One region of the Sphingomonas sp. STIS6.2 genome, then DNA from elsewhere that is predicted to be linked to it. Evidence: riboswitches for the same ligand, from Rfam matches in the RefSeq annotation. Region 1 holds a riboswitch; the other holds the start of a gene.

Region 1 (13,731 bases):
GAGCTGCTGTACGACGAGCGCGGTCAGGCCCCAGCCGTTCATCGCGAGGAACAGGCCCGCACCGCCGCCGACGAGCAGCGCGAGGATCGAGCGGATCGCGAGCGGCTTGAACAGCAACTGGCGCGTCATCCACGCCTCATGCGTGCGCGACAGCCCCGAACTGAGCAGCAGGACGGAGGTCAGCCGGAGCGCGAACTCGATCCGCTCATTGTGCATGATCTCCGAGATGAACTGCGCCGACAGCAGCATGAGCGCCGCGCCGATCACCGCGCCGATCTGGATCAGCAGGAAGCAGGCATTGTAGTCGCCGGCGTCGGGCGCACCGCGCGAGACGATCGCGGTGGCGAAGCTTTCGACCGAGATCTGCTTGAACAGCTCGACGAAGAGCAGGCAGGTGGCGAGGATGCCGAAATCGGCGACCGGGACGAACCGTGCGGTCACCAGGAAGACCAGGAGGTTGATGACCTGGACGAGCGCGCTGTTGACGACCGACCAGATCGCGCCGCGTCCGACCTGTTTACCTAATGAGGGGGCAGCCATAACTCACTCCCACAGATCGTGCGGGAATGTCGCGAGCAGCGCCTGGGGATCGAAGGATATCGGCGGTGCGCCCCCCATTTCGAGCGCTTCAGCGACGCTGTTCGCGGAGTCGATGCCGGATCGTCCGGTCCCGCGCGCATAATCGTCATATTTGAACGGGGGCTCGGTCTCGGTGAGGCGGACATGCCTTGCCGGGATGCCGAAGGCCTCGGCGATCACCACGCCGTGCAGCGAGCTTGCGAGCACGAGCTCGGCGCCGACGATCTCCTCGGCGACCGCGTTCCAGCCGCGCAGCGGCGACACGAACGGCAAACCGAGCGTTGGCGCGAGCGTGAGGTCGTGGAGGTTGGGGACGAACAGGACCGGCTGGGCGCTATGCCGCTTGAAGCGGTCGGGGAACAGCGTCGGCAGCAGCAGCGCGGGGTCGCCATAGACCGCCGGGACGTCCAGCCCGCGCTCCGAAAGGAACGCCGCGGTCAGCGGACCGCGGACCGCGCGGATGTCGAGTGCGTCGAAAGCGTGACGATCGGCGGGAATCTTGCCGTTGACGCCCGAGCCCCAGACGGTGTCGCCGGTCTTGGCGAAATGCATCACCGATCCGACCGTGAACAGCGTCGCGTCGCGCGCCGTCTCCTCGTCGAGGCTGCGGCCGTGCAGCGCGAGAACACGCTCGGCGACGACCGTCGCCAGCCGGTCGCCGAAATTGATCGCGCTGCCCGCGGGACGCCATTCGAACACGTCGACGCTCGGATAGCGTTCGTCATAGGACGGTGGCGGCGCGTTACGCAGGCGCGAGAGTGCGCGGTGCAGGCGAGGAGGCATCATCTGTTTCATCGCTTCATCCGTTGTCCGAGCGTCGCGGCCAGGAAGGTCGCGTTCCCGACAAGATAGCGTGACGCCATCCGTCGGGGCTCCTGCAGAAGGCGGAAGGTCCATTCGATGCCCGCGCGCTGCATCCAGAGCGGCGCGCGGACGAACTGGCCCGCAGTGAAATCGAGAAAGGCGCCGATGCACAGGATCACCGCACCGACCGCGCCCGCATTGGCGGCCGCCCATTTTTCCTGCCGCGGCTGTCCCATGCCCGCAAGCACGAGTCGCGCGCCCGATGCGCGGATCCGCTCCGAGAGGGCGGGTGCCTCGTCGGCGCTGAAAAAGCCGTGATGGCTGCCCGCGATACGGATGTTCGGGAAGCGCTCTGCCAGGATCGCAGCGGCTTTTTGCGCGACGCCTGGCGGGCTGCCGAGCAGGAAGACGCCCGTTCCCGCCGGCAGTGCGGCGAGCACCGCGGGCGTCAGGTCGGTGCCGTTGAGATTGGCCGGGAAGCGTGTGCCGTAGAGCAGCCGGCTGGCGATATCGACGCCGCTGCCGTCGTTGAAGAACACGCCCGCCCGCGTCGCGGTCACGAAGGCGGGATCCGCCCGCGCAAGGTTGACGCTGTGCGCATTGCAGAAGCCGAAGATGGCCGGACCGTCGCCTTCTACCGCGGCAACGACCTGTGCAACCGCACCCGGTACATCGGTGGCGACCACGTCGATGTGGCCGATTCGCCGAAGCTCCATCATGCCCACCATGCTCAATCGATCAGGATCGAGCCGAGCACCGGGGTGGCATGCTCCTGCAGCACGGCCGCGGCGTTGCGCAGCGCGCGCGCGTCCGACCGGTTGCGGCGCGCAACGATGATCGCCGCGTCGAGTCCGAAACACGCCTCGAGCTGCGTCGCGCTGGCGGGGCCGGCATCGAAGATGACCAGCCCATAATGATCGCGCAGCGGATCGAGCGTGTTGGCAAGCCGCTGGCGATCGAAGAGCTCCGACGCGTTGGGGACGCTCGGACCCGCCGACAGCAGCGACAGGCCAGGGATCGCGGTCGTCTGGGCGATCGCCTCGACGCGGCCGCCCGAGGACAGCAGCGTCGACAGACCGGTGCGGTTTGGCAGGCGGAACAGCCCGTGCTGACGCGGTGCGCCGATGCCGCCATCGACCAGCAGCGTCGAATAGCCGGCCTGGGCGCACGCGACCGCCAGATTGGCGGTGAGCACGGTGGTATGCAGCGTCTCGTCGTCGATCCCGATCATCGCGATCCCCTGAAGCGGAGAGCCGTCGGGACGGACGTCGCGCGTCACGATCGCGCGAATGTCGCGCGCGGTGACCGCGATGGGATCGTCGGGCGCGAATGCTGCGACGACCAGCGGATCGACGCGCTCATCGCCCTCGGGAAGAACCGTGAAGCCCTGCTGCAGCTCGATCGCGCGGCGCACCTGCTCCTCGGTCGCAAAGCCGAGCTGGACCGCCGCCTCGCCGAACAATAGCCCGGTTTCGGCCTGGCGATGCTCGATCTGGCGATGCGCCTCGGGCGACAGCGACAGCAATTTGCCCAGAAGCTGCCGCTGGCTGGGCGCTTCGGCGCCCGGCGCGACCGCGGGACGAACGACATTTGCCGTTTCGCTCGAACGAAGCCTCATGACGTCTGCCTTCCACCCAGCAGCGACGCGACGCGCGACTGCGAAAACGATACCGAGCCCAGCACGGGCACACCCATGGCGGTCGCTGCGCCACTCGACGTCCGCACCCGCGGCCGCCACAGTTCGAGCGCCAGCGCCGTCCCCGCTGCCAGCATTCCGCCCAGCACGAGGCCGAGCGCCAACCGCATCGGTACGTTGGGCGAGGAGGGGAACATCGGCGGCTGCGCGACGTCGAGCTGGACGACGTTGGTCGACGGCGCTTCGCTCTGCAGCCGCATCGTGCCGAGACGCTGGGTCACGGTGTCATAGGCCGCACGCGCCGAATCGACGTCGCGCTGGAGCACGTCGAGCTCGGCGCGGTCGCCCGCCAGCGACAGCATCTTGCCGCGCTGCTGGTTCAGCAGGGCGCGCATCTGGCTTTCCTTGCTGCTCGCCGCACCGCTGGCGACGCGCACCGCATTGGTGCTCGTCCCGGTCTCGACCGCGAGCCGGCGACGCAGTGCCGACAGTTCCGCCTCGGCGGCCTGACGCTGCGGGTGGTTCGGACCAAGATCCGCGCTGAGCTGTGCGACTTCGGCCGTCTTGGCGGAGATCTGCGTGCGCAGACCCTGGACGACACCGGCCGACTGCACGTCGAGCCCGGTGCTGCCGCCGCCAGCCCGCGCGCCGGCATCCGCCGCCGCCGCTTCGGCTGCGGTCAGCTGGCCGGACAATTCGGTCAGGCGGGCGGCGTCGGTGTTGTTGGTCGTCGTGTCGACGATCCCGGTGCGACGCTGGAACGCGGTCAGCCGGCCCTGCGCCTGCTCGAGCGCGGTGCGGACCTCGCGCGTGCGATCCTCGAACCAGCGCGAATAGGTGCGGGCGGGATCGGTCTGCAGTTGTAGGCGCGCATCTAGGTAGCTGGTGGCAAAGCCATTGGCGACCTGGGCCGAGAATTGCGGATCGGCCGATTTGAAGCGGATCGCGAGCACGCGCGAGGTCCGGCCCGGTATGACCTCGAGCCCGCCGAGCAGCTGACGACCATACCAGGCGTTGACGTCGCCGGTGCCACCGGTGCGCGCACGCCACTGGTCAGCAATCTGCGGGTTGGCGGCAAGCTTCAGGTCGCGGACGACCGCGGCGGCGATCGCCTCACTCTGCAGGACGTCGGCCTGGGTCGCGACGAGCGCGGCCACGCCATCCTGCGGCGCCGCCTCGTCGGTAACCGACTGGGCCGGGCCACCGTCGAACAGCAATGAGGACTGCGCGACATAGGTCTTGGGCGTGACGGCCGTCCAGAGTGCGACCAGCACGACGATCAGCAGAATGATCGCCAGCTCGATACGCCAGCGCGCCTTGAGCGACGCGATCAGATCAGCGGGTATTAGCAAGGTTGCTCTCCTGCGGTGCGCCAAGCCGGGCCGCCGTGGTGGAAACAGGGGTCGTCATCAACAGCGCGATCAGCATCTGCGGCGCGGTACTGTCACGGAAATACACGCCATCGTGTTCGCCGTCATTGCCCCGTTCGCGGACCAATGCGGGGTCTAGCATCGAAATGGCACGATCATATCGATCGGTATCAAGCAAAACGACGTCCATCGTCGCGGCGGCGCGGGCCAAAGCCTCGAGCGCATCGCGCTGTTCGATCGTGCAGCCGAGCACGACCTTAGCGAACAGCCGTGCATCGGGCTCGTTCATCTGCGCCCAGTGGCTGAACGCATCGACGAAGCCGGTGCGGGTATGCGCCTTGGTGACGATATCCGCGTCGCTGCTGACAGCGGCGAGCGACGAATGCCCGGCCAGCATACGCAGGTGATAGGGCGAGCCACAGGCGGCATCGGCGATCATCGCGCGCGCATCGGTATCGAACCGGACGCCGGTATTGGCCTCGCCACGTGCGATCAGCGCGTCGACGCTGTCGGCGCCGATCCGGCCCAGCGACACGATCCGCATGTGCCGGCGCAGCGACGGGTGGCCAGCGACGACGTCGGACACGGTCCGCGCGATTCCCACCAGCACGAACAGCACCGGCACGAGCGCGTCGGACAGCAGCTTCATCGCCGCCGCGACGTCGCTCTTCACGCTCGCATCCTCGATCCGGTCGAACTCGTCGAAGATCAGGATCGTCGGCGCGGTGACGCGGTCTGCCACCAGATCGACGAACGCCCGCGGGCCGAAATTCTCCGGCATCTGTTCGAGCTTCTGCGCAAAGGCACGCTGTCCGCCGGGCGCGAAGGCTGCGGGCGGGAGCGCGTCGAGATAGAGCCGGATGATGTCGGCAAAGGTCGCATGCGGTTCGCACGCGAAATAGAGCACGACGGCGCCCGATTCATCCGCATGCTCACCGAGCACGCGCACCAGCGACGTCTTGCCCGAGCCGCGCGCACCGTGGATCACCGCATGCTGATGAAAGTCGAGCGTCGCGGCGAGCAGATGGTCGAGCTCGACCGCGCGTCCGAACAGCTCGCCGCGGGTCCGCACCGGGCGTGCGGCATCGAACGTGTCAGCGATCCGGCGCCGGTCGCCGATCAGCCGCGTCGCGGTGCTTGCCGGGACGGGATCCGCGGGCAGGTCGACGACCGGCGCGGCGGGCGGGGTGTAGCGATGCGTCAGCTCGATCACGGGGGGCTCGGCCCATCCGCGGCCGTCCAGCCAGCGCGTCAGCGATGCAATCCATGACTTCAACATAATTCTTGTATCTGCCTTGCCGATCCGGGGAGCGGGTACGCGACGTTGCTGCAACGCACAATAGGATTGCCGTACGGCTCCACCAGGCCACTATACCCTGTGATCATTAAGATTTGTGCCGTATCAGGATAGACATTTGCGGTTTGTCCCCGGTCTTGTCGGGTTGCACGCTGTACATATACGGCCCCCACAGGGCGCCGCCTGCCCAATAGGTCCAACCGAGCCAGACGTCCGAGCCCGCGTCAAGTGTGCCGAGCACCGCATCGAGCGCGGCGAGGCAGTTCGGGTCGCTGCTCGCGCCGAATTCGCCGAGAAATCCCCGTGCCTTGTTGGCGCGCAGCCAGGCGGTGGCCGAGTCGAATGCCTGTGCGGCGGCCTTTGGCGACACGCATTCCGGATGCGTTCCCGAGGAGTCGGCATCCGGATATTGGTGCATCTCGAACGCCATGTTGTTCGCCGGGTCGACGAGCGTTCTCAACGCCTCGCCGTTCGAGTCGCTGCCTTTCGTCCAGGAATGAGCACCCGACCAGTTCGTTCCCGGGACGAGCACCAGATTGCGCGCGCCCGTCGCGCGGATCGCCTGTAACGACGCCTCCGCAATCGGTCGCCACGCCGTGGCGGAGAGGCCATTGGGTTCGTTCATCACGCCGAACGCGATGCGCTGATCCCCGGCATAATGGCGGGCGAGGCGGGTCCAGAGGTCGGCGAGCATGGCGCCGCGCGGGTCGATCTGGTCGAGCCGTTGTCCCCGGTATTTGGCGTAATTGTGCACGTCGAGGATGATCAGGCCGAACCCGCCGAGCCCCGCGATCGATTCGTCGAGCCGTGCGAGTTCCGCGGCGTCGATCGGGGCATTGGGCCGCGGTTGCAGCCGTTCCCAGAGAACGGGCACGCGGATCGCGTTCATGCCCGCGGCGACGAAGGGCGCGGTCTCCTGTGGCCTGGGGTAGAAATAGTCGAAGCCGTAGCGCCCGGGAATGCGCTTGGAGGCAAAGCCGCCCGTCGCGATGTTGACGCCGGTATAGCGCGGATGCGCAGGCTTGCGCGGCCCAGTCGCGGAGGGGGCATCGGCGGCGGGATCGAGCGTGATCGGCAGACCGGTTCGCGCGGGCGCAATCATGACCGCAACGCCAGCCGTCGCGACCAGCGCAGCGCCCCCCAGCGCGATGAACAGGCCGTTATGTCGCATCGGCACGCCCATCACCCAAGCCGGTGACCCGTGCAAGCGTCACTCGACCAACGCCGGGGGAATCGCGACGGCTGGCCCGGGTAGCGGGGTGCGCCGGCGCCGGCGGCGACGGACGTGGCGGGGCAGTAGGGCATGAAAAAAGGCGCCCCGTTGCCGGCGCGCCCTCTTCTCAGGCCGTGGCCGCAGACGTCAGGCTGTTGCGAAACGGACCTGGCGACGACGAACGCGCAGGGCACCGCATGAAACGAGACATCCCGGCCACCGGAATCCGATCACTGATTCAGAGCCATTTTTCATTGATGAAGACCGAGTCCTCGGCCTTCAGTTCGCCGTCGAGATCGACCTTCTTCAACTTCTCACCATCGCGGAAGATCGTGACGTTCCGCGTCGATCCGGCAAGCGTCGGACCACCGGCGCGAGCCAGTGCCTGGCGAACCGTCATCCCGGTCTTCAAGGGGAAGGATCCGGGCGAATTCACCTGACCGTAGATATAGACCACAGGCGCGACCGGAACGAAGAGCGTGTCCTTCGCCTCGAGCAGCGTCGCCGCGCTCCATTCGCCGCTGAGGTCCGAGAGGAGGATGCGGTGTTCGACCGGGTCGCCGTCGCGCTTCAAGATCGCGAAGTCCGCGCTTGTCCCACGCGTGCCGCCCGCGCGGGCGAGCGTCATGCCGACGGTCAGCTGCAGATCGAGCGGATAGATGCCGGGAGTTCCGACCTCGCCGAACACGGTCACCGAACTGCTGACGAACTGCGTGACCTCGACATTGACGACGGGCTTGACGAAATAGCCGCCGCTTCGCAGCCGGGCGGCGATGTCCGCGGCCAGTTCCCGCGCGGTCTGGTTGCGCACCTGGACCGCGCCGAGGAACGGCAGGGTGATCGTGCCGTCGTTTTTGACGCGCGTCTTGACCACCTGACCCGGACCCTGGCCGAAAATCGTCACCTCGACCTCGTCATTGGGGGCCAGCCGATACCCGTCGTTGGGCACGGCACCGGTCGACGCAGGCGTGGGGGGCGCGGTTGGTACCTGCGCCCCGGCGGCCGCAGCGGCCATGAGCAACGGCAGAACAAGCGAATGCGCCATGCGGATCTTCATCATCATCCCCTTAGAAACGGGCCGTGACACCCGCCGATGCGGATGTGGCCGTATAGTCGTAAATCGCATTGTCAGCCGTGCGGCGCTGGTGAGCGACGTTCAGGCTGAGCCGTAGCGACCGGTGAAAATCGAATGCATAGCTTCCGCCGACGACGTTCAGCCTGTCCTTGCCGCGTGGTGGCTGAAGCGTGAGCGCCAGATCCTCGCCGCGCGGGTCGCGTCGCGCGCGCTGGGCGAACAGCGTGGCGGTGCTGCGCGCCGAGAGCAGATAGGACACGTTGAGATTATAGCTGTTGGCGATGATATAGGTCGCGCCAAACGAGCTCTGATTCTGCACCGCACGGCGGCCGGAGCCGACGATCGTGAACCGGGGCACCGGGCGTATCGTCACCTGTGCGTCGAATGAAGGGCCGCTGAAGGACGGCACGGCCGCGCGCTTGGGGTCGGCATGCGTGATGCCGCCGCCAAGTCGGAAGCTGACGCGCGGCGCGACCGAACGTTCGAAGACCAGCTGGACGTCGGTGATCATCGTCGAATCGTCGATCCCGGTCAGATCCTCGATACCCGGGCGCGCGATCTTCGCAACCGAGCCAATAAGCTGCAGCGTACCAAGGCTGGGCCGCCCATAGCCGATCCCCGCGCGCAGCGCGGACTGGTTCGTGTCCAGAACCTTGCGGCTGCTGTTGGTGAGCGACACGCGGTTGACGCCCACCGCGGGAAAGAAGCCCGCCGCGGCGCGGCAACTCGCGCCGACGTCATAGACCTGGCGCAGGAAGCTCTCGGTCACCACGGTGTTGGTGTCACCGAGATCGAACTGCGCGCGTTCGAGCGCCGCGCTGCCGGTCACGCTGCAGGGCGCGCCGACCGGGGTCGTCACGCTCGAGGTCAGGTTGATCCGCTCGCGATCGAGGCCGCTGAACCGGGTGTTGAAATCATAGCCGACCGTGCCGCCGGCGGTGACGCGGGTGCGTCCGAAGATGCGGTTCAGGTCGACCGCCAGCGCCGGCGAAACGCGGATATTGTCGCGCGGCCCGCTCCCGCGCGCGTCGTTGAGACGCAGCACGTTGCTGTCATAGACGCTGGTGATCACCGGCACGACACGAAACCGGTCGACATTGCCCGCGACGGGCACGCTGACGGGTGTGTTGACGTTGACCGTCTGTGCCTGCGCACCGCTCACCAAACCGCCAGTCATGGCCGCCGCGAGCGCGACCTTGCCGATCCGTGCAGTTCGCTCGTCTCGAGCCCTTCGCATTGTTTCCCGTCATGTTTTCAATTGCTACCCGCATGATGCGCGGTCGCATTTCGTCCTTCGAGCTATTCCGGCGCTTGTCAAATCTCGACTCGCGGCACCGGGCCCAAGGGCACCGCGTCTCGATAAGTGAAAAGCGCGATCAGGTCGAGTGACGGCGTCGCACGGTGCTGTCCCTTGATCGTACACCGGGTCGCGACGATTCGGGTGTCAGGCCTCGGCGATCAGGCTGAGAACGTCGCCGATCAGGCGTCGCATCGCGTCGCGCGCACCATCGGCATCGCGCGCGGCGATCGCGACGGCGACCGCGGCATGGTCGGCGATGTTCGCGCTGCGCCCCTTGATCCGGTTGGTGAAGCGGATCGAGGTGCGAAGCGCGGTTTCGACCACCGACTGGAACTGTGCGTAGAAGGGGTTGCGCGACGCGCGCAGGACGGCGACGTGGAACGCGATGTCCGCGTCGAGCGGATCGTCATAGCTGCGCTCCGCAGCGGCCATCCGCGCCAGCCCCGCCTCGATCGCGACCATGTCCTGCTCGGTGTGATACAGCGCCGCGAGCGCCGCCGCTTCAGGCTCGATCCCGATCCGCAACTGGTTGAACTGCTGCAGCAGCTCGACCGAAAATTTGCGGTCCAGCAGCCAGCGCAGCACATCGGTGTCGAACAGGTTCCAGCTGCTCGCTGGCTGGACGATCGTGCCCTGTCGCGGCCGCGCGCTGACCAGTCCCTTGGCGGTCAGCATCTTGACCGCCTCACGGGTCACCGATCGGCTGACGCCATGCGCCACCGCGATCTCCGCCTCGGTGGGGAAGGGCCGATCCGTATATTGGCCGGTCACGATGGCCTTGCCGAGCAGGTCGAGCATGCCATGCGTAAGGTTCCGTCCCAGATCCCGATTCTCCAGGGCAACGACGTCGGTCAGCACACGCTCCATAAAGCCTGTGTGGCGCAAACCGGTGCGGCTGTCACCCACTGCAAGCGTCTGGGCGGGGTGGATTGTCATATAATTCTGCCGCGCGTGTGCCGGGAAGGCGCTGCGGACGGGCAAACGGGCAATAACGCTATCGCCGGAGGACCGAACCGCCTAGACGGCGCGCTCCCCGGGGGGCCGCTGACGCGCGGCTGAGAGGTGGGCTGCAGCCCATGACCCGCTGAACCTGATCCGGTTGATACCGGCGTAGGGAGGGCTGGCGGCGCGTCCGTCGTCCCTCCGTGTGGAGTGGACGCAAGACCGTGATGATCCTTCGATTTGACCTGATGACGGGCCGGCCGCCCCGTGTTGCATGCAGTGCGCTGGCAGTGGCACTTGCTGCTGTGGTGGCCTTCGCCCCCGCCGGCGCGCAGACACAGGCGGATTCGCGGGACGGCGCCGACCCGGTCGATATCCGCGTCGTCGGCCTTCTCGATCCGGAAGGGCTGCTCCCCGACCAGACGGTGCCCAAATCCGAGAGCGCGATCGCCGCGGCGTTCATCACCAAGCAGGCGCCGACGCTCAACGCGTTCCAGCTTGTCAACCTGCTGCCGGGCGCGACCGTCGCGTCGAGCGATCCCTACGGCCTGTCGACCAGTTCGAGCCTGACGTTGCGCGGGCTGGGCCAGGACGAGATCGGTGTGACGATGGAGGGCGCGCCGCAGAACGACATCGGCTATTACTACGCCTATCCCTCGCAGTTCGCCGATACCGAGAATCTGCAGCGCATCGCGCTGGCGCAGGGCGCGGTCGATATCGCGTCGCCGACGCTGGGGGGCGCGGGCGGGTCGCTGTCGCTCTGGCTCGACGATCCGAGTGCGGCGCCGCGCGGGCTCGTCGACCTGTCGATCGGATCCTATGCGGCGCGGCGCGGCTTCGTCCGGCTCGATACCGGACGGATCGGCCAGACGGGGTTGCGGGCGTTCGTTTCCTATTCGAACACGCGCGCGAACAACTGGCGCGGTGCCGGCCATGACACGCGCCAGCATGTCGATGCCAAGCTGCTCGGCGAATGGGGGAACGGCAACCGCGCGAGCCTGGCGCTGTCGTTCAACGATGCGAACTCGTCGACCTATCGCAGCCCGACGCTCGCCGAATGGCGCGCGCAGGGGCGCGATTTCAACTTCGATGCGCGGTACAGCGCGGGCAACACCAATTACTGGCGGCTCTACCGCGCGCCGTTCCGCAACCTCTATGCGTCGGCGCCGGTGCATCTGGCGCTGGGCGCGGGGGTGACGCTCGACAGCACCAGCTATCTGCAGTTCGGCTACGGCAATTCGCCCTATGGAACGCAGCTCGGCACGACCGGCAATTTCCTCGGCATCGAGCCGCTCGCCGATCCGATCGCGCTGCCGGGCGCGGTCGACGGGGTCGCGACGGTGCTGGGCAACTATACAGGTGACCAGCGCCGCGTGGGCACGGTCAACACGCTGACGATCGAGCGCGGCATCCACCGGCTGACCGCGGGGCTATGGTTCGATCACGGCACCGACCGTGTCGTCCAGTCGTACACCGCGGTCGGTGCCGACGGCGAACCGGCCAATCGCTGGGGGTATCGCGCAAAGGCGATCCGGACCGCCGACGGCCGGCTGCTCGCCTATGAGAACCAGCGGACCGTGACGGTCACCAAGGCGGCGTTTCTGGCCGACCATGTCACGCTGACCCCGCGTCTCGCGGTCGATATCGGGTTCAAGGGCGTCAATGTGCTGCGCAGCGGGCGCAACTACCTGCCCGGCCCGCAGGACCGCGTCCGCCTCGACAGCTTCGCCGCGCTGCCGCGGGCGGCGGTGCATTACGAGATCGACGACCGGCAGCAGCTGTTCGCCAACATCACCACCAATTTCCGCACGCCGAACGAGTTCACGCTCTACGACAGCTATGCGGGCGGTGCGCTGGTCAGCGCGGGGACGACCGCGCTGAAGAACGAATATGCGGTCTCGCAGGAGCTGGGCTATCGCTATATCGGGCCATCGCTGTCCGCATCGGTGACGGGGTTCCATTTTGATTTCCGGAACCGCCAGCTGGCGACGGTCATCACCAGCGGCGGCGCGCTGGTCAATTCGACGCTGAATGCCGGGGGGCAGAGCTCCTACGGGATCGATGCCGAGATCGACTATCGCCCGGCGCGCGGTGTCAGCGTCTATGTCTCGGGCGAATATCTGCGCGCACGGATCAGCGACGACCTGCCGGTCGGCGACGACTTTCTGCCGACCCGCGGCCGGCATGCGGTCTCGAGCCCGACCGTCCAGGTCGGTGGCGGCGGGACCTATGACGACGGACGGCTGTTCGGCAGTGTCGCGGTGAAATATGTCGGCCGGCAATATGCGACCTTCGTCAACGACGAGAGCATCAAGGGCTATGCGACGCTCGACCTGTCGGTCGGCGTGCATCTGGCGTCGATGCTCGACGGCAAGCGGACCGACCTGCGGCTGAACGCGATCAACGTGACCGATCCGCGCGTGCTGGCGGGGGTGCAGTCGGTCTCGACCAATGCGCGCGACGTGATCGGGCGCGGGGGGACGCTGATCGCGGGATCTGCGCCGACCTATTATGTCGGGAGTGGTGCGGCCGTCATGGCGACCATCTCGCGCGGCCTGTGACCGGTGCGGGCGCGATGATCGGCGCGGGCTCGCCGGCGGCGCATCTGGTCCACGGGATGGGCACCGACATGGCCGCACCGAGCTGGCCGGCGATCACCGCCGAGGAAGCCGCGACGGTGGTCGCGCAGTTTCCGGCCGCCGGTCCGCTCGAGCACGTGCACTGGCATTCGCCGCGGCCCTTCTCCGCGGCGGCGTTGATCGAGACCGGGCAGGGGATGTTCCTGCTCAAGCGGCATCACCGCCGGATGCGGACGCCCGGTCAGCTGGGCGCGGAACACCGGTTCATCGCGCACCTGAGCCCGCACATTGCGGTGCCCGAGGTCATGACGCTCGCCGCCAGCGACAGCGACGCGCTGGCCCGCGGCGACTGGACCTATGAACTGCATCGCAAGGCCCCCGGCGTCGACCTGTATCGCGACCGGCCCTCCTGGACGCCGTTCCTGTCGCTGGCGCAGGCGCGGGCGGCGGGCGTGGCACTGGCACGGCTGCACCGCGCGTCGCAGGGGTTCGACGCGCCCGCGCGACCGCCGCAACCGCTGGTCGCGAGCTTCACCATCCTGCCCGATCCCGACCCGATCGCGGCGGCGGAACGCTATGTCGCGGCGCGGCCGGCGCTCGCCGCCTTCCTTGCCCGGAGGCCGTGGCGGCGCGAGCTCGCGTCGCTGTTCAGCGCGCTCGGCGACGGGTTGCAGCCACGGCTCGCCGCGCAGCCGCCCTTGTGGACGCATAATGACTGGCATCCCTCCAACCTGCTCTGGGAGGCGGAGGACGTGCGGACCGTCATCGATTTCGGGCTGGCGGACCGGACCTGCGCGCTGCACGACGTGGCGATCGCGATCGAACGCAGCGGTGTCGCCTGGCTGGCGCTCGGGCAGGGCGCGGATGCCGCGATCGGCCAGCCCGAGGCGGCGTGTGCGCTGCTGGCGGGCTATGCGGCCACGACCGCGTTCGATG
Region 2 (15,658 bases), on a different contig from region 1:
CGAGACGCTTAACCGCCGATAGGCTTGCAAATCGTCACGCGTTGCTAACCTTTATCGTTCTATTCCGGGGGCGAAACGGGGGCAAATGACATGCGGGACGCGCACGGCGCACAACAGGTGAGCACGGAGGACCTGTTCGACCAGATCGGCCGATTCCTCCGTAAGCACCGGTTGCGTCCGGATCCGTCGCATTATGCGTTCGCGCATGCCGTGCTGTCGGCGCCGGACGGCCCGCTCGCGGCGCAGGTTGCGCAATTGACCGAGGGCGGCGTCCGGCTGCTGCGCAGGGATATCGAGGCGCTTGGCGGACAGGTCACCGAGCCCTCTGCGGTGGTCGATCCCGACGACCCGTGCGATCCCGCGCAACGCGAAGGGCAGGCGGACCGGCTGGTTGCCGAGACGCAGGAGTATGTCGACGGATTCGCGACGATCATGCACAGCATCCACGCCGAGACCCGCGGCTTCGGCCATGACCTGGCGGAAAGCGCGGCAGCGATCACGACCTCGCCGGGACTAGCCGAGATCGACGAGATCACGCGGATCACCACCGCGATGATCGGCCGGATCCGTGAGTCCGAGGTGCGGTTGGCCAAGGCGAAGCACGAGACCGACGTCCTGCGGGCCAAGCTGATCGAGGCGCGCGACAGCGCACGGCGCGACACGCTGACCGGCCTGCCCAATCGGCGCGCGTTCGACGAGGCGTTCGGCGCACGTGACGCGGACAAGGGCCCCTATTGCCTGGCGGTATGCGACGTCGACCGGTTCAAGCGAGTCAATGACGCGTTCGGCCACGGCGTCGGCGACCGGGTGCTGACCGCGATCGGCCAGATGATCGCGGCGGGGTGCGAGGGGCATCTCGTCGTGCGGCACGGCGGCGAGGAGTTTGCAGTGCTGTTGTGCGGCGTCAGCCTGAGCGACGCCGCGCGCCTGCTCGATTCGGTCCGCGCGATCGTCGCCGCCAAACGCTTCCGCAATCGTGAGACCGATTCGCCGCTCGGCCAGATCACCTTTTCGGCAGGCGTCACCGCGATCCACGCGGACGAAGCCGCCGAGAGCGCGTTCGCCCGCGCCGACCGGCTCCTCTACACCGCCAAGGGCGACGGGCGCGACCGGATCTGCGCCGCCTGATCCGCGCGGCGGTCCGCGGCACCGATCCTTGGCGCCGTTCACCGGATTAGTGTGGCGCAAAATCCCAACTGCTGCGGGGCTGCTGCGAAAAATCTCGCTGATTCAGCTGGATACGGAACTGGCACGGGGTGTGCAAAGCAGGGGATATCGGCAGCCGGATGGTCCGGACGCCGCCATCACCGAAGGGAAGCCACCATGTCCTCGATCCATTTCGAATCCGCCAAGCGCATCCTCCTCTCGTTCGCCGGCGCGTTGGTCTTCGCCGGCATCGCGATCAGCGCCGCGACGCCGATCATCCCGATCGCGTGATCCGGCCGGACTGCGGAGACTGCATCATGCTTCGTCATCTCCATCGCGCCCAATCGCGGCCCGACCGCCTGCGGGACAGCAGCCTGCTCGTCGGCATCGTCGCCTTCTCGACCACCGTCCTGCTGATCGCGACCCACGCCGCAGCGTTCGCCTGACCGGCAGCGCGGCGGATCCCTGCCCGCCACGCGCGGGTCGCGGTCAGGCCGGCATGGCCGATGAAGCGGGGCCGACGGGCGCGGCCTCCTCGCGCGAATAGGTCCCGATCAGCAACCCCGCCGCGAGCACATGTCCCGACATCGCCTCGACCAGCGCGGTGCGGCCCGGTGATACGCCTGGATCGCCCAGCGCCGCATCGAGCGCGAAAAGCTGGAAGGCGTAGCGATGTTCGCCATGCCCGGTCGGCGGATCGGGCGGCAGCCAGCCTTCGCGCAGATAGGAATTGCGCCCGACATCGCCATCGGGCGTCCCTGCGCCGTCGGCCGTGATCGCACCTTCGGCCAGTCGCACCCGATCGGCAGCGATATGCCAGACGATCGCGTGGACCAGCGGCTGCGGAGTCGGCGCATCCGCATCCTCGACGATCAGCGCGAGCGCGGCGGTGCCCGCAGGCGGCGTGCTCCAGAGCAGCGGCGGCGACACCCCGTCACCATCGGCGGTGAACCGCGGCGGCAACCGCCCCTCATGCGCAAAGGCGGGGCTGGTCAGGTCGAGCGTCGCGAACCCCGTGCCGGCCTGTGCGCCCGACCCGAGACCGGACCGGGCGATCACCAGCGCGTCCGCACCGGCGCGCAATCCTTTAAGTGCGTGGCCGAGCCAGGCAGGCATGTGTTCAAGCATCGTTTCCACCCTCCGAAGGACAGGCGCCGGGGCGCAGGACCGGTGCGCCATCGGCATACCAGCGGCTCTGGTCCCGCATCGTACCGGCATCGTGATAACAGGCCTGCGCCGTGCCACCCGCCGGATCGATCGCGACCATCCAGTTGTGATCGCCGCAATTATGCGCTTCGCAGCCCCAGGAGGCGATGCGCCGGCCCCGTTGGAAGATCGGCGTCTGCGGCCCCGAACGCCCGCGGATCAGCGACCGCAGCCGGGCATCGTCGACCACCGCGAGCAACCCGCCGGCCACCTCGGTGCGATCGAAGAAATCGACGCCATCGACCGCGTCATGCGGATATTTGCCGACATAGGCGGTGAGCGGCGTGGTCTGTGCCTGCCCCGCCACGGGGATCGGCGTCCGCGTGGCAGGCGGTGTGAAATTCGTAACCGCAGCGGTCTGCTGGGAATCGTCGCCCGCACTGCAGCCTGACACGGCCATGGCAAGCATTGCCATCCCCGCACGCAGCGACAGGGTGATCGGCGCAGCCCCGGATCCGATATGCATCGCAGCCCCCTCATGCTCTTTTCATCCCAACGCGCCGATCGGGCCGAGGTTGCCCGCGATGCCCGCACTGCCGGGGCGATCTGGCGATCCGAATCTACGGGTATGCGCGAGTGCAAGCGTGTATCGTCGCCGTCCCGGGGCGCTCCGCCCCGCCGGAAGGGCAGCATCATGGCCAAGAGCCAGAAGAAATCGAACAAGGAAGTCCGCAAGCCCAAGGCCGAGAAGGAGCCCAAGGCGAACGCGTCGAACCCCACGACCAAGGGCAAGCCCGTCGAGATGACGACGCTCAAGTGATCCGGCACGAAATAGGACGATGACGATGGCGGACGACGATTACGTCTATGACGAGGCCAGCGGCGAATGGGTCGCCGCCGACGCCGCATCCACGACCCGCGCGGCGGACGACGACGCGGTCGTGGTCCGCGACTCGGTCGGCAACGTGCTGGCGGACGGCGACCAGGTGACGCTGATCAAGGACCTGACCGTCAAGGGCGCGGGCCAGACGCTCAAGCGCGGCACGCTGATCAAGGCGATCCGCCTGACCGGCGACGCGCAGGAGATCGACTGCCGTTACGAGGGGATCAAGGGACTGGTGCTGCGCGCGGAGTTCGTGCGCAAGCGGTAACGGATGCGCCCCTGATCCTCCCCCTGCCGGGGGAGGAGTTCGGGGTGTGGCGGATCAGACGTCCGCGGGGAGGTAGATCTCGCTGCCCTTCTCGCGGAACCTCTCGCTCATTTCCGCCATGCCCTTTTCCGCGTCGGCATGCGCGCCCTTGGCGAAGATCGCGCGGTTGGCGTCGGTCTGATCGACATCGGCTGCGAGGAACGTGTCGGCGGGGCCATTCTGTTTCGCGGCGAAGTCCCTCACCTCCTGCGTGATCTTCATCGAGCAGAATTTGGGACCGCACATCGAGCAGAAATGCGCGGTCTTGGCGCCTTCTGCGGGGAGCGTCTGGTCGTGATACTGCTCGGCCGTATCGGGGTCGAGGCTCAGGTTGAACTGATCGCGCCAGCGGAATTCGAAGCGCGCGCGGCTCAACGCGTCGTCGCGCACCTGCGCGGCGGGATGCCCCTTCGCCAGATCGGCGGCATGCGCGGCGAGCTTGTAGGTGACAACGCCGACCTTCACGTCGTCGCGGTCGGGGAGCCCGAGATGCTCCTTGGGCGTCACGTAGCAAAGCATGGCGGTGCCGTACCAGCCGATCTGCGCCGCGCCGATGCCGCTGGTGATATGGTCATAACCCGGCGCGATGTCGGTGGTGAGCGGCCCGAGTGTGTAGAAGGGCGCCTCGCCGCAGACCTCGAGCTGCTTTTCCATGTTTTCCTTGATCTTGTGCATCGGCACATGGCCGGGGCCCTCGATCATCACCTGGACATCGCTCTTCCATGCGCGGTGGGTGAGTTCGCCGAGCGTGTAGAGCTCGCTGAACTGCGCCTCGTCGTTCGCGTCGGCGATGCTGCCGGGGCGCAGCCCGTCGCCGAGCGAATAGGCGATGTCATACGCCTTCATGATCTCGGTGATCTCGTCGAAGCGCTCGTAGAGGAAGCTCTCCTTGTGGTGGCTGAGGCACCATTTCGCCATGATCGAGCCACCGCGCGAGACGATGCCGGTGACGCGCTTGGCGGTCATCGGGATATAGGCGAGGCGCACGCCCGCGTGGATCGTGAAGTAATCCACGCCCTGCTCCGCCTGTTCGATCAGCGTGTCGCGGAAGATCTCCCAGGTCAGATCCTCGGCGACGCCGCCGACCTTTTCGAGCGCCTGGTAGATCGGCACGGTGCCGATCGGCACGGGACTGTTGCGCAGGATCCATTCGCGCGTGTCGTGGATGTTGCGCCCCGTCGACAAGTCCATCACCGTGTCGGCGCCCCAGCGGATCGACCAGACGAGCTTGTCGACCTCGGCGGCGACGTTCGACGCGACTGCGGAGTTGCCGATATTGGCGTTGATCTTGACCAGGAAGTTGCGGCCGATCGCCATCGGCTCGGATTCGGGGTGGTTGACGTTGTTGGGGATGATCGCGCGGCCGCGCGCGACCTCGTCGCGGACGAATTCGGGGGTGACGAAGTCGGGGATCGACGCACCGAAGCTCTCGCCGTCGCGCTTATACTCTTTCAGCATCGCGCGGCCGAGATTCTCGCGGGTCGCGACATATTCCATCTCGGGCGTGATGATGCCGCGGCGGGCATAGTGCATCTGGCTGACATTGGCGCCGGCCCTGGCGCGCAACGGGCGTGCGATACTGCCGGGGAATTGCGGCACGCCGCCCGAGCGGTCGGGGCCGAGCTGGCCATTATCCTCGGGCCGGATCGCGCGCGCGTCGTAACTTTCGACATCGCCCCGCGCCTCGATCCACTGGCGGCGGAGTTGCGGCAGGCCGGCGTTGATGTCGATCGTGGCGCGCGGGTCGGTGTACGGACCGCTGGTGTCGTAGACGCGCAAGGGCGGCTCGGAACAGCTGGGGTCGAGCACGATCTCGCGCATCGCGACGCGGACGTCGGGGCTGGAGGGCACCGCGACATGGATCTTCCGCGAGCCGCGGATCGGGCCGGTGGTGACGCCGATGTCGGCGGTCGGGATGCGGGGATCGTAATCGGCCATGCGCTTGCTCCTAAAGGTCTCGGAGCAAGGCATACGGTTCTGTGGCGACCGCTCCCTCCCTCCGCCGGTATCAACCGGATCAGGTTCAGCGGGTCGAAGGCTCCTGCCTTCCTCTCAAGCGCGGATCGGCGCTCCCCCGGGGTAGGGCGAGCATAGGCGCAACGGACGGGGGCGCAAACGAAAAACCCCGCGCGGTCGGGCCGCACGGGGTTTCGGGTCGATCGGCGGGTTGCGATCAGAAGGTGTAGGTCAGGCCCACCGCGCCGAGCCACTGGTCGGCATCGCCGACGTCCGCGACGATCGGGCTGTCCTTGTACTTGCCGAGCATGCGGCCATAGAGCACGCCCGCGCCGACGCCGAACCCGCGGCGCAGATCACCCGACAGGCTCTGCAAGGCAAACGCGGAGACGTTGACGCGGCGGAAACCGCTGTCGTTGATGTCATAGGTGCGCAGGCCGCTGTTGATCGTGCCGATCGGCGTGACCGCCGCATAGGTCCGGCCAAAGCCTTTGCCCGCATAATCCGCCGACAGGCCGAAGGCGACCAGGGTGCGGACCGACAGCGGCGTGGTGTAGTTGACCTGCGGGGTGATGACATAGCTGTCGTGCGTGCCCGACACGTCGTGGATATAGGCGACGCGCGCGGTCAGCGTGTCGTAATCGCTGGTGATGACGCCGGTCTTGCCGATGCCGACAAAGCCGCCGACTTCATAGGCCGTGTCGATCTTGCCGAGCGCGCGGACCTGCCGGTTGTCGACCCGGCCCGTGCGATCGGTGCGGACGGCGGCGATGACGCCGACTTCGTAGTTGATGCCGACCGACCCGGTATTGGGGATCAGGTTCACATAGAGCTGCGTACCGCGCGTGAAGAAATCATGCCCGCGGACCGTACCGATCGCGACCGCGCCGGGGGTGAAGCTGTTGCTGTCCGCACCCTCGTAATCGGGAAGCGACGCGACACCCAGACCGAGTGTGATGCGGTTGTTGTCGGCGGGATCGGTGATTGGCGGGGTCGGATTGGGATCCGTCTGCGCAAGTGCCGGCGTGGCGAGGGCGACTGCCGCGGTTGCGGCAGTCAGAACGAGTGAGAATGCGCGCAAGGACGGGCTCCGGACAAAAAGGTTCCACCGCGCAACGCGGGGCAACCCCATTCGGTCCGTTGCAATCCGTCAGAAGATGTAACGCATCCTGACCTGTTGCATTTCGGCATCACCGACGAGCATGAACCGTGCCGCGGAAAAGCGCGGCGGTCCGAAGCGTACCGCCGCGTTGTTCGAGAAGCCATAGCCCTCGCGCGGGATACCCGCGATCGTGTCGAGCTTGGAGTTGCTGTTCTCGTCATGGATGATCGCCAGCGCATAGCCGCGCTGCGGCAGGCCCGGAAAGCTCGTCGTCCGGACCGCGGCGGGCAGGGTCCGGGTCAGCGCCTTGGCATCGTCGACACAGGCGGGGAAATTGTCGGGGTCGGCGGTCAGACAGATACGGATCAACCCCTTGGCCGAGCGAAGATTGTCGACCTCAACGTCAAGCCGCGTGACCGGGCTCGCCGCCGCCAGAACGGCCCAGAGCGCCGCCGCGGCCAGCACGCGCGGCAGCCTTGGCATGCGATATGCCTGCATCGCCGTGCTCCCGGTCGGTGCCGCAGAGCCGATCCCAGAACCGGAAAGTGAGCTCATAATTGCACCTGTATCGTTCATGATGTGGCTGATGGTGGCTGGCCGTGATCAGCCATGTCCCCAATGCTCCCCTCCACATGAACCGGGGAAAAACCTCCCGGCCCATCGGATTGGCCCCCTCCATAACGGTCATGACCGTCAGAGCCAAACCGAGCGCACCGCCAGGGTCGGAATCGCGACGACCCGTAGCGGAATTATCACAGCAACGGCAGCGCCTAGATTGGAGCGAACGCCTTTGCAGCACACGCGGTCGGCGGGCGCACCCGGTAAAACGTCAATCGCAGACAAGGAGATGACGAGCGTGATCGTCATGCCGCGCTCACAAGCATCTGCGCGTGCCGGGTGATGGCCGCTCGTACACCGCGATCGGGAAGATGACCGCGCGCGCATCCCGCAGAAGGTCGTTGTCGCCGGATCACGACTTTCATAGCATCCTCCGCACGACATAATCGGGGACCACAATAGTGATTTTACTCGCAATGCTGCTGCAATCGGCCCAGCCCGTGCCGACCGCCGCTCCGCGACAATTGCCACCGCTTCACGGTGGGCCTGCAGAAATGACCTGCCCGGTGGGCGGCGAGACGTTCTCGGCATGGCAGCCCGCGATGTTCAGCACCTATGGCGAGCGCCCCGACGGCAAGCCGTACAGCTATTTGCCCTTTCCGTTTCCGCTTCCTGAATGCCCGAGCAACAAGTTGGTCGTTTTCGACAAGGTCTCGACCCAGGACGCGGAAAACCTCGCGCGGCTGATCGGCACCGCCGATTATAAACGGCTGATCGGCTCGGAGACGACCTATTACCGGGCCTATTGGCTCGCCGGAAAGCTGGGCCGGCCGGAGGTTCTGCGTCTCGGACTTTTGCTGTCGGCCATCTGGCAGGTGACGCCCGATCCGAGGTCCCAAATCAGCACCGACGCGCAAAATAGCCAGTTCCAGCGATATCAGACATTGTTCATCCGTGGCGTTCGGGCATTGGGCCCTGCAACGCCCGTAGCGGACCGGCTATGGCTGGAGGCACGGGCCGCGAACGCTGCCCGGCAGATGGGTCGGTTCGACGAGGCAGCGAGGCTGATCGATACGGCCGATCGATCGCTCACGCTCGTTACCGACAAGCGCGGGTGGGATACCTATCTTGCCAAATTGCGCGCCGTCATCGCGCGCAAGGATGCTGGCGTCGAACCGCTCGACATGATCCCGGAGCAAGAGGTCGCCTTCACCTGCCTGCGCCGGCCGCCATCGACCAGCTTCGACAAAGCCACGTGCACGAGCCCGGAGGTCGTCGCACGGATGGCGACGCTCAACGCCAAGCCGAAATAGCCGCCTCGAACGCGGTCAGGCGCGTCGGTCGAGGATCAGGATCGGCGCGTCACGATAACGACCCTCGATGCGCAGGCGGTAGCCGAGGCGCTCGGCGAGGCGGAGCGAGGGCGCGTTGCCGGGGTCGATGATGCAGGTCGTGGCGGCGATGCGCGGGTCGGCCCAGGCCAGGACTGCCGCCATCGCCTCCGACGCATAACCCTGTCCCTGCGCGTCGCCGGTCAGCGTCCAGCCCATTTCGGGGCCGACCGCACCGGGACCGTCGATCGGCGGCAGGATCGCGCGCCGCGCTTCGATCAGACCCATCTCGCCGATCAGCCGGCCGGTCGCGGTCTCGCGCACGATCCAGCTACCATAGCCGAACGCGGTCCACTGCCCGATCGAGCGGAGCAACCGGATCCACACCTCCTCGCGACTGCGCGGCGTGCCGCCGATCATCGCATAGACGCGGGCGTCGGCCCACATCGCGGCGCAATCGTCGAGATCGGCAGGGACATGGCCGCTCAGCGTCAGGCGCGCCGTGGCCAGCATCGGAGCCTGGGGGTGGCGGGGGCCGGGATCGCTGGCGTGCGGTGCGGGCGAAGCGTCGGTCGGGTGTGAGGGGGGCATGGCGGCTCCGGATCTGGCATGGACATAGTGGCGGAGATGGCGGCGGCGCGCCATGCCCGACCTGACGTCCCCCGTCCCTTCGCGTCCGTCACGTGGTGGCCGCGGAAGGCGATGACGTGCGGGGGATCGCCCCGGTGGCGGAAGAGGCCGCCGGGCCGGCAATGCAGGTTGTCTTCGCGCGCGATTGGGCGGGAAAGGCTGTTTTCGCAGGCGCCGGTTTGCGCTAGTCGGAGCCATGGCATCGACGATCTCCTGCGACGTCGCGATCGTTGGCGCGGGCCTGGCCGGCGGGATGATCGCGCTGGCGCTCAAAGCGAAGCATCCGGCGCTCGACGTGCGGCTGGTCGATGCCGCCCCGACGGTCGGCGGCAATCACCTCTGGTCGTTCTTCGACAGCGACGTGGCGGCGGCGGACCGCTGGATCGTCGCGCCGCTCGTGGTGCATGGCTGGCAGGGCTATGACGTGCGCTTTCCAGGGCATGCGCGGACCATAGACGCGCGTTACAATTCGATCGAGAGCGTCCAGCTCGACCGCGAGGTACGCCGCGTCCTGCCGCCACACGCGCTGATGCTCGACCGCAAGGTCAGCGGCGCGAGCGCGACCGCGGTGGTGCTGAGCGACGGCGACCGGATCGAAGCGACCGGGGTGATCGACGCACGCGGGCCGGGCGACCTCACGCTGCTCGATCTGGCGTGGCAGAAATTTCTCGGACGCGAACTGCTGCTCGACGCGATGCACAAGGCGCCGCGGCCGATGGTGATGGATGCGGGCGTCGAACAGCTCGACGGCTATCGTTTCGTCTATTGCCTGCCGTTCAAGGCGCGGCGGATGTTCGTCGAGGACACCTATTACAGCGACACGCCCGATCTCGATCTGCCCGTGCTGCGCGACCGGATCGACGCCTATGTCGCCGAGCGCGGCTGGTCGGTGAAGCGGATCGAACGCGAGGAATCGGGCGTGCTGCCGGTGGCGATGGGCGGCGATTTCGAGGCCTATTGGCGTTCGACCGGCGCGCGCGTCGCCAAGGCGGGGATGCGTGCGGGGATGTTCCACCCGACCACCGGCTATTCGCTGCCCGATGCGGTACGGACCGCGTCGATGATCGCGGCGCTGGGGGATTTCTCGGGCGCACGGCTGCACGACGCGACCTATGCGATGGCGCAGGCGACGTGGAAAAGCCGCGGTTTCTACCGGATGCTCGACACGATGCTGTTCCGTGCGGCGGAGCCCGAGGAACGCTACCGGATCCTCGAGCGCTTCTATCGCCTCTCCCCTTCGCTGATAGGCCGTTTCTATGCCGGACGTTCGACCATGACCGACAAGGCGCGGATCCTGACCGGCAAGCCCCCCGTCCCCATCGTGCGCGCCGTCCGCGCCATCGCAGGCAGTATGAGATCATGAAGACAGCTATCGTCATCGGCGCAGGGTTTGGCGGGCTGGCGCTCGCGATCCGGCTGCAATCCGCAGGCGTCCAGACGACCATCGTCGAGAGCCGCGACAAGCCGGGCGGGCGTGGCTATTATTGGGAGCGCGACGGCTTCACCTTCGATGCGGGCCCGACCGTCATCACCGATCCCGACTGCCTGCGCGAACTATGGGCGCTGAGCGGGCACGACATGAGCGCGGACGTGACGCTCGACCCGGTGCTGCCCTTCTACCGGCTGAACTGGGCGGACGGGACGAATTTCGATTATACCAACGACGATACGCAGATGCGGGCGGAGATCGAGAAGCTGCATCCGGGCGACTGGGCGGGCTATGAGAAGTTCCTCGCCTATTCGGCGGGCGTGTTTCACGAAGGCTATGAGAAGCTCGGCCATGTCGCGTTTCTCGACTTCGGATCGATGATCAAGGCGGCGCCGGCACTGGCGAAATACCAGGCCTGGCGCTCGGTCTATTCGATCGTGTCGAGCTTCGTGAAGTCCGAGAAGCTGCGCGAGGCGCTCTCGTTCCACACGCTCCTCGTCGGCGGCAATCCGATGACGACCAGCGCGATCTATGCCCTGATCCACAAGCTTGAGCGCGACGGCGGCGTGTGGTTCGCCCGCGGCGGCACCAACCGGCTGGTCGCGGCGCTGGTGACCCAGTTCGAGCGGCTGGGCGGCGTGCTGCGGCTCGACGACCCGGTGACCTCGATCGAGACGCTGGGCGACCGCGCGACCGGGGTCACGACGGCGAGCGGCTGGTCGGGCCAGGCGGATGCGGTGGCGGCGAACAGCGACATCATGCACACCTATCGCGACTTGTTGGCGACGTCGCGCAGCGGACAGCGGACCAAGGCGTCGCTCGAACGCAAGAAGTACAGCCCGTCGCTGTTCGTCGTGCATTTCGGGATCAAGGGCACGTGGCCCGGCATTCCGCACCACATGATCCTGTTCGGGCCGCGCTATAAGGGGCTGCTGTCGGACATTTACGATCACGGCGTGCTGGCGGAAGATTTCTCGCTCTATCTCCATCATCCGACCGTCACCGACCCCAGCCTGGCGCCGGAGGGGCATTCGACCTTCTACGCGCTCGCGCCGGTGCCGCATCTCGGCAAATTCCCGGTCGACTGGGACGAGATCGGCCCGATCCTGGAGAAGCGGATCCTCGACGAGATCGGCCGGCGGTTGATCCCGGACATCCACGACCGGATCGTGACCAAGTTCAGCTATGCGCCGAAGGATTTCGCACAGGATCTGAACGCGCATCTGGGCTCGGCCTTCTCGCTCGAGCCGGTGCTGACGCAGAGCGCCTATTTCCGCGTGCACAACCGCGACGATCATATCCCGAACCTGTACTTCGTCGGCGCGGGGACGCATCCGGGGGCGGGAATCCCGGGCGTCGTCGGGAGTGCGAAGGCGACGGCGCGGTTGATGCTTGAGGGCGAGCAGTAAGGGTTTGTTCGCGCGGAGACGCGGAGGCGCGGAGGCGCGGAGATGGTGCGTCCAGCCTATCGGTCGGAAGACCTCTCGGCTGTACGTCATCATAGTATAAGGTCGCTCCGCGACTGGTGCTGCAACTCCGCGCCTCCGCGTCTCCGCGCGAACCCATTCTTTTCTTGCGGCACCACGCGCGCTTCCCCTAGCGAGGCCACATGAAAAGACTTGCTGTGTATTGCGGGTCGGCGACGCCGGCTGATCCCCTGTATATCGAAGGCGCGCGCGCGCTGGGACGGACCTTTGCCGAGCGCGGAATCGGCCTCGTCTATGGCGGTGGCCGCACCGGCCTGATGGGCGCCATCGCCGATGGTGCGCTCGAGGGGGGCGGCGAGGTGATCGGCGTGATCCCGCAGGCGCTGGTCGATGCCGAAGTCGCGCATCGCGGGCTGACCGAGCTCCACGTCGTGCAGGGCATGCATCAGCGCAAGCAGATGTTCACCGACCTGTCGGACGGGTTCGTGACGATTCCCGGTGGTACGGGCACGATGGACGAGCTGTGGGAGGCACTGAGCTGGGCACAGCTCGGCTATCATGCGGATCCGGTTGGGCTGCTCAACACCGCGGGCTATTACGACCATCTGATCGCGTTCTGGGACAAGATGGGCGAGGTCGGCTTCCTGCGACCGCAGCACCGCGACCTGCTGATCGTCGCGGATACGCTCGACCTGCTGCTCGACCGGATGGCGGAGCATGTGCCGACACAGCCCATCGTCCGGATGAACGCGTCAGATCTGTGACCGTCTTCGCGCCGCATACTATCCTGCTCCACCCCGGCGAAGGCCGGGGCCCAGTTGGGGGACGGGGATTGGCCCGCGCTACGCGTCGTTACACTCGCTTTCCCACCTGGACCCCGGCCATCGCCGGGGTGGTAGTAAAGGTGGCGGCATGACCTCCCCCACCCCCACCCGCGAAGCGATCGTCGCGACGGCGAAGGAGTCGATCGCGCGCGGATCGAAGAGTTTCGCGGCCGCCAGCCTGTTGTTCGACAAGCCGACGCGCGAACGGGCGTGGCTGCTCTATGCCTGGTGCCGGCGGTGCGACGATATCGCCGACGGGCAGGATCACGGGCATGGCATGACCGTGGTCGACGATGCCCCGGCGCGGCTCGTCACGCTGTCGGCGATGACAGAGCAGGCGCTGGCGGGCGAGGTCGTCGGCGAGCCCGCATTCGATGCGCTGCGGATCGTCGCGGCCGAGACGCGGATGCCCAAGCGGTTCGCGCGCGACCTGGTCGAGGGCTTCGCGCTCGATGCGCGCGAGTGGCGACCGCGCTCCGAAAACGACCTGTACAAATATTGCTACCATGTCGCGGGCGTTGTCGGCTGCATGATGGCGATCGCGATGGGCGTCGATCCCGATGACGAGGACACACTCGACCGCGCCTGTGACCTGGGAATGGCATTCCAGCTCGCCAACATCATGCGCGATGTCGAGGAGGATGACCGGGTCGGGCGCTGCTACCTGCCCGAGGACTGGCTGGTCGAGATGGACTTTCCGCCGGGCCAGCACATGAAGCCGCCGTTCCGCGCGCGCCTCGCGGTGCTCACGAAACGGATGGCGGACCGCGCGGCGGCGTTCGAGGCGAGCGCACGGGAGGGCACGCCCGCGCTATCGTTCCGATCGGCCTGGGCCGTGCTGTCCGCGGCCGGTATCTATGGCGCAATCGGACGGGCCGTCGCGGCGCGTGGCGAGCATGCCTGGGATCACCGCGTTACGACGTCGGGGGCGCAAAAGCTGGGATTTATCGCGAGAGCCGCGCGGGAAGCAGCGGCGCGGGAGCGGCTGTATCCGCGTATGCCGCGCGATTCGAGGCTGTGGACACGGCCGCGGTAGATCCGGCCCTAGCACATTCAGCGTCTGTCCCTGCCCCTTCCGTTCGCCCTGAGCGAAGTCGAAGGGCCTCCGTTCGGGGCCTGTGCTTCGACTTCGCTCAGCACGAACGGGAGGGGGACGGGCAGTGCCCCCCACAGGAGCGGATCAGCCCCGAATCCTGACCTTGCCTGTCACGGCGATCTGCGCACCCGCGGTGCGGCAGTTGGCGCCGATCATCGGATAGGGGACGTCGGTGTTCCGCGCGAGCTGATCGGGAAGCGCCGCGCGGCACTGCGCCATCGTTTCGTAGCGCGCCGGCACGACCCGGGCCTCGGTGCAGTTCATATTGCCGTCACTGCAACCCATGATGGCCATGACGTAGAACAGCGGTTCCATTTCATTCTCCAGTGGATCGCCGTGCCCGGCGTTGGACACGGTATGAAAAGCGACGAAGTGGCAGGATTGTTCCGTCAACCGCTTTCGCCGGGGCTTGACCACGCCTACATCACCACCAGCAATGCCCCCTGATACCTACACCTCCACCCGCGCGGACCAGCCGTTGCTGCCGACGCTCCGCCGCTTTCTGCCATTCCTGTGGCCGGCGGGGCAGCCGAAGCTGAAGGCGCGGATCGTCGTCGCGATGCTGCTCGTGATCGCGTCGAAGCTGGTGCAGGTCTTCGGCGCGGCGTTCACGCTGAAATATGCGGTCGATGCAATGGCGGGGAACGACCGCGACGCGCTGACGCTCGTCGTGCTGCTGGTGATCGGCTATGCGGCCTCGCGATTCGGGACGACGCTGTTCGACAATCTGCGCAACGCAGTGTTCGAACGTGTAGGACAGGACGCGTCGCGGCGGTTGGCCGCGCAGGTGTTTCGCCATCTCCATGCGCTGAGCCTCGATTTCCATCTGTCGCGCCGAACGGGCGCAGTGACCAAGGTGGTCGAGCGCGGGACGAAGAGTATCGATACGATGCTCTATTTCCTGCTGTTCAACATTGCGCCGACGCTGTTCGAACTCGTGCTGGTGCTGGGTCTGTTCTGGACCAAGTTCGGCTGGCCGCTGGTCGTCGCGACGGTCGTGATGGTGGTCGGCTATATCGCGTTCACGCGGATGGTCACCGACTGGCGCAATGCGTTGCGGGCACGCATGAACGACCTCGATACCGGTGCGGTCGCGCATGCGGTCGATTCGCTGCTGAACTTCGAGACGGTCAAGTATTTCGGCGCGGAGGAGCGCGAGGCGAAGCGCTACGACAGCGCGATCACCGCCTATTCCGAAGCCGCGGTAAAAAGTGAGAATTCGCTCGCATGGCTGAACCTCGGCCAGGCGCTGATCACCAATCTGATGCTCGCGGGCGGCATGGGCTTCGTCGTGTGGCGGTGGAGCCGGGGCGAGGCGTCGGCGGGCGACGTGGTCTTCGTTTCCACGCTGCTGGCGCAGCTATTCCGGCCGCTCGACCTGCTCGGCATGGTGTATCGCACGATCCGCCAGGGCGCGCTCGACATAGCGGCGATGTTCAACCTGATCGACACGCCCGCTTCCGTGGTCGACGTGGCCGACGCCCCCGTACTGGCGGTCAGCGCGGGTCATGTCCGGTTCGAGAATGTCTCGTTCGGTTATGATGCCGGGCGGCCGATCCTGCGCGATCTCGAACTCGACGTGCCCGCGGGATCGACGCTCGCGGTGGTCGGACCGTCGGGCGCGGGCAAGTCGACGCTCGCCCGGCTGCTCTACCGCTTCTACGACCTGACGGGCGGGCGGATCACCGTAGACGGACAGGACATTGCGCAGGTCCGCCAGGCATCATTGCGCGCGGCGATCGGAATCGTCCCGCAGGACACCGTGCTGTTCAACGACACGATCGGCTACAACATCGCCTATGGCCGTGAGGGGGCGGAGATAC

Evidence for each region. A riboswitch is a leader RNA that binds a small molecule or an ion and turns the genes downstream of it on or off. The one in region 1 is predicted to bind thiamine pyrophosphate.
Region 2: another riboswitch for thiamine pyrophosphate. It lies ahead of thiC (phosphomethylpyrimidine synthase ThiC); the one in region 1 lies ahead of sphst_RS01510 (TonB-dependent receptor).

What each region holds. Positions count from the first base shown of each region.
Region 1 covers NZ_JPDP02000008.1:519-14,249, forward strand. The annotation lists partial or broken gene sphst_RS01460 (oligosaccharide flippase family protein) at 1-540, opposite strand, end outside; gene sphst_RS01465 (polysaccharide pyruvyl transferase family protein) at 544-1,374, opposite strand; gene sphst_RS01470 (WecB/TagA/CpsF family glycosyltransferase) at 1,371-2,102, opposite strand; gene sphst_RS01475 (CpsD/CapB family tyrosine-protein kinase) at 2,114-3,001, opposite strand; gene sphst_RS01480 (GNVR domain-containing protein) at 2,998-4,371, opposite strand; gene sphst_RS01485 (ATP-binding protein) at 4,355-5,665, opposite strand; gene sphst_RS01490 (glycoside hydrolase family 5 protein) at 5,775-6,857, opposite strand; gene sphst_RS01495 (SLBB domain-containing protein) at 7,138-7,956, opposite strand; gene sphst_RS01500 (outer membrane beta-barrel protein) at 7,967-9,211, opposite strand; gene sphst_RS01505 (FadR/GntR family transcriptional regulator) at 9,419-10,141, opposite strand; TPP riboswitch at 10,306-10,394, shown strand; gene sphst_RS01510 (TonB-dependent receptor) at 10,465-12,777, shown strand; gene sphst_RS01515 (phosphotransferase enzyme family protein) at 12,792-13,731, shown strand, end outside.
Region 2 covers NZ_JPDP02000006.1:4,374-20,031, forward strand. The annotation lists gene sphst_RS00915 (peroxiredoxin) at 1-22, shown strand, start outside; gene sphst_RS00920 (GGDEF domain-containing protein) at 91-1,128, shown strand; gene sphst_RS21430 (hypothetical protein) at 1,464-1,592, shown strand; gene sphst_RS00925 (YbhB/YbcL family Raf kinase inhibitor-like protein) at 1,636-2,274, opposite strand; gene sphst_RS00930 (hypothetical protein) at 2,267-2,818, opposite strand; gene sphst_RS21435 (hypothetical protein) at 2,987-3,112, shown strand; gene sphst_RS00935 (alkylphosphonate utilization protein) at 3,138-3,443, shown strand; gene thiC (phosphomethylpyrimidine synthase ThiC) at 3,498-5,420, opposite strand; TPP riboswitch at 5,460-5,567, opposite strand; gene sphst_RS00945 (MipA/OmpV family protein) at 5,656-6,519, opposite strand; gene sphst_RS00950 (DUF2141 domain-containing protein) at 6,589-7,038, opposite strand; gene sphst_RS00955 (sterol desaturase family protein) at 6,944-7,228, opposite strand; gene sphst_RS21595 (hypothetical protein) at 7,234-7,407, opposite strand; gene sphst_RS00960 (hypothetical protein) at 7,560-8,411, shown strand; gene sphst_RS00965 (GNAT family N-acetyltransferase) at 8,427-9,020, opposite strand; gene crtY (lycopene beta-cyclase CrtY) at 9,256-10,422, shown strand; gene sphst_RS00975 (phytoene desaturase) at 10,419-11,897, shown strand; gene sphst_RS00980 (TIGR00730 family Rossman fold protein) at 12,098-12,679, shown strand; gene sphst_RS00985 (phytoene/squalene synthase family protein) at 12,828-13,775, shown strand; gene sphst_RS00990 (hypothetical protein) at 13,920-14,150, opposite strand; gene sphst_RS00995 (ABCB family ABC transporter ATP-binding protein/permease) at 14,272-15,658, shown strand, end outside.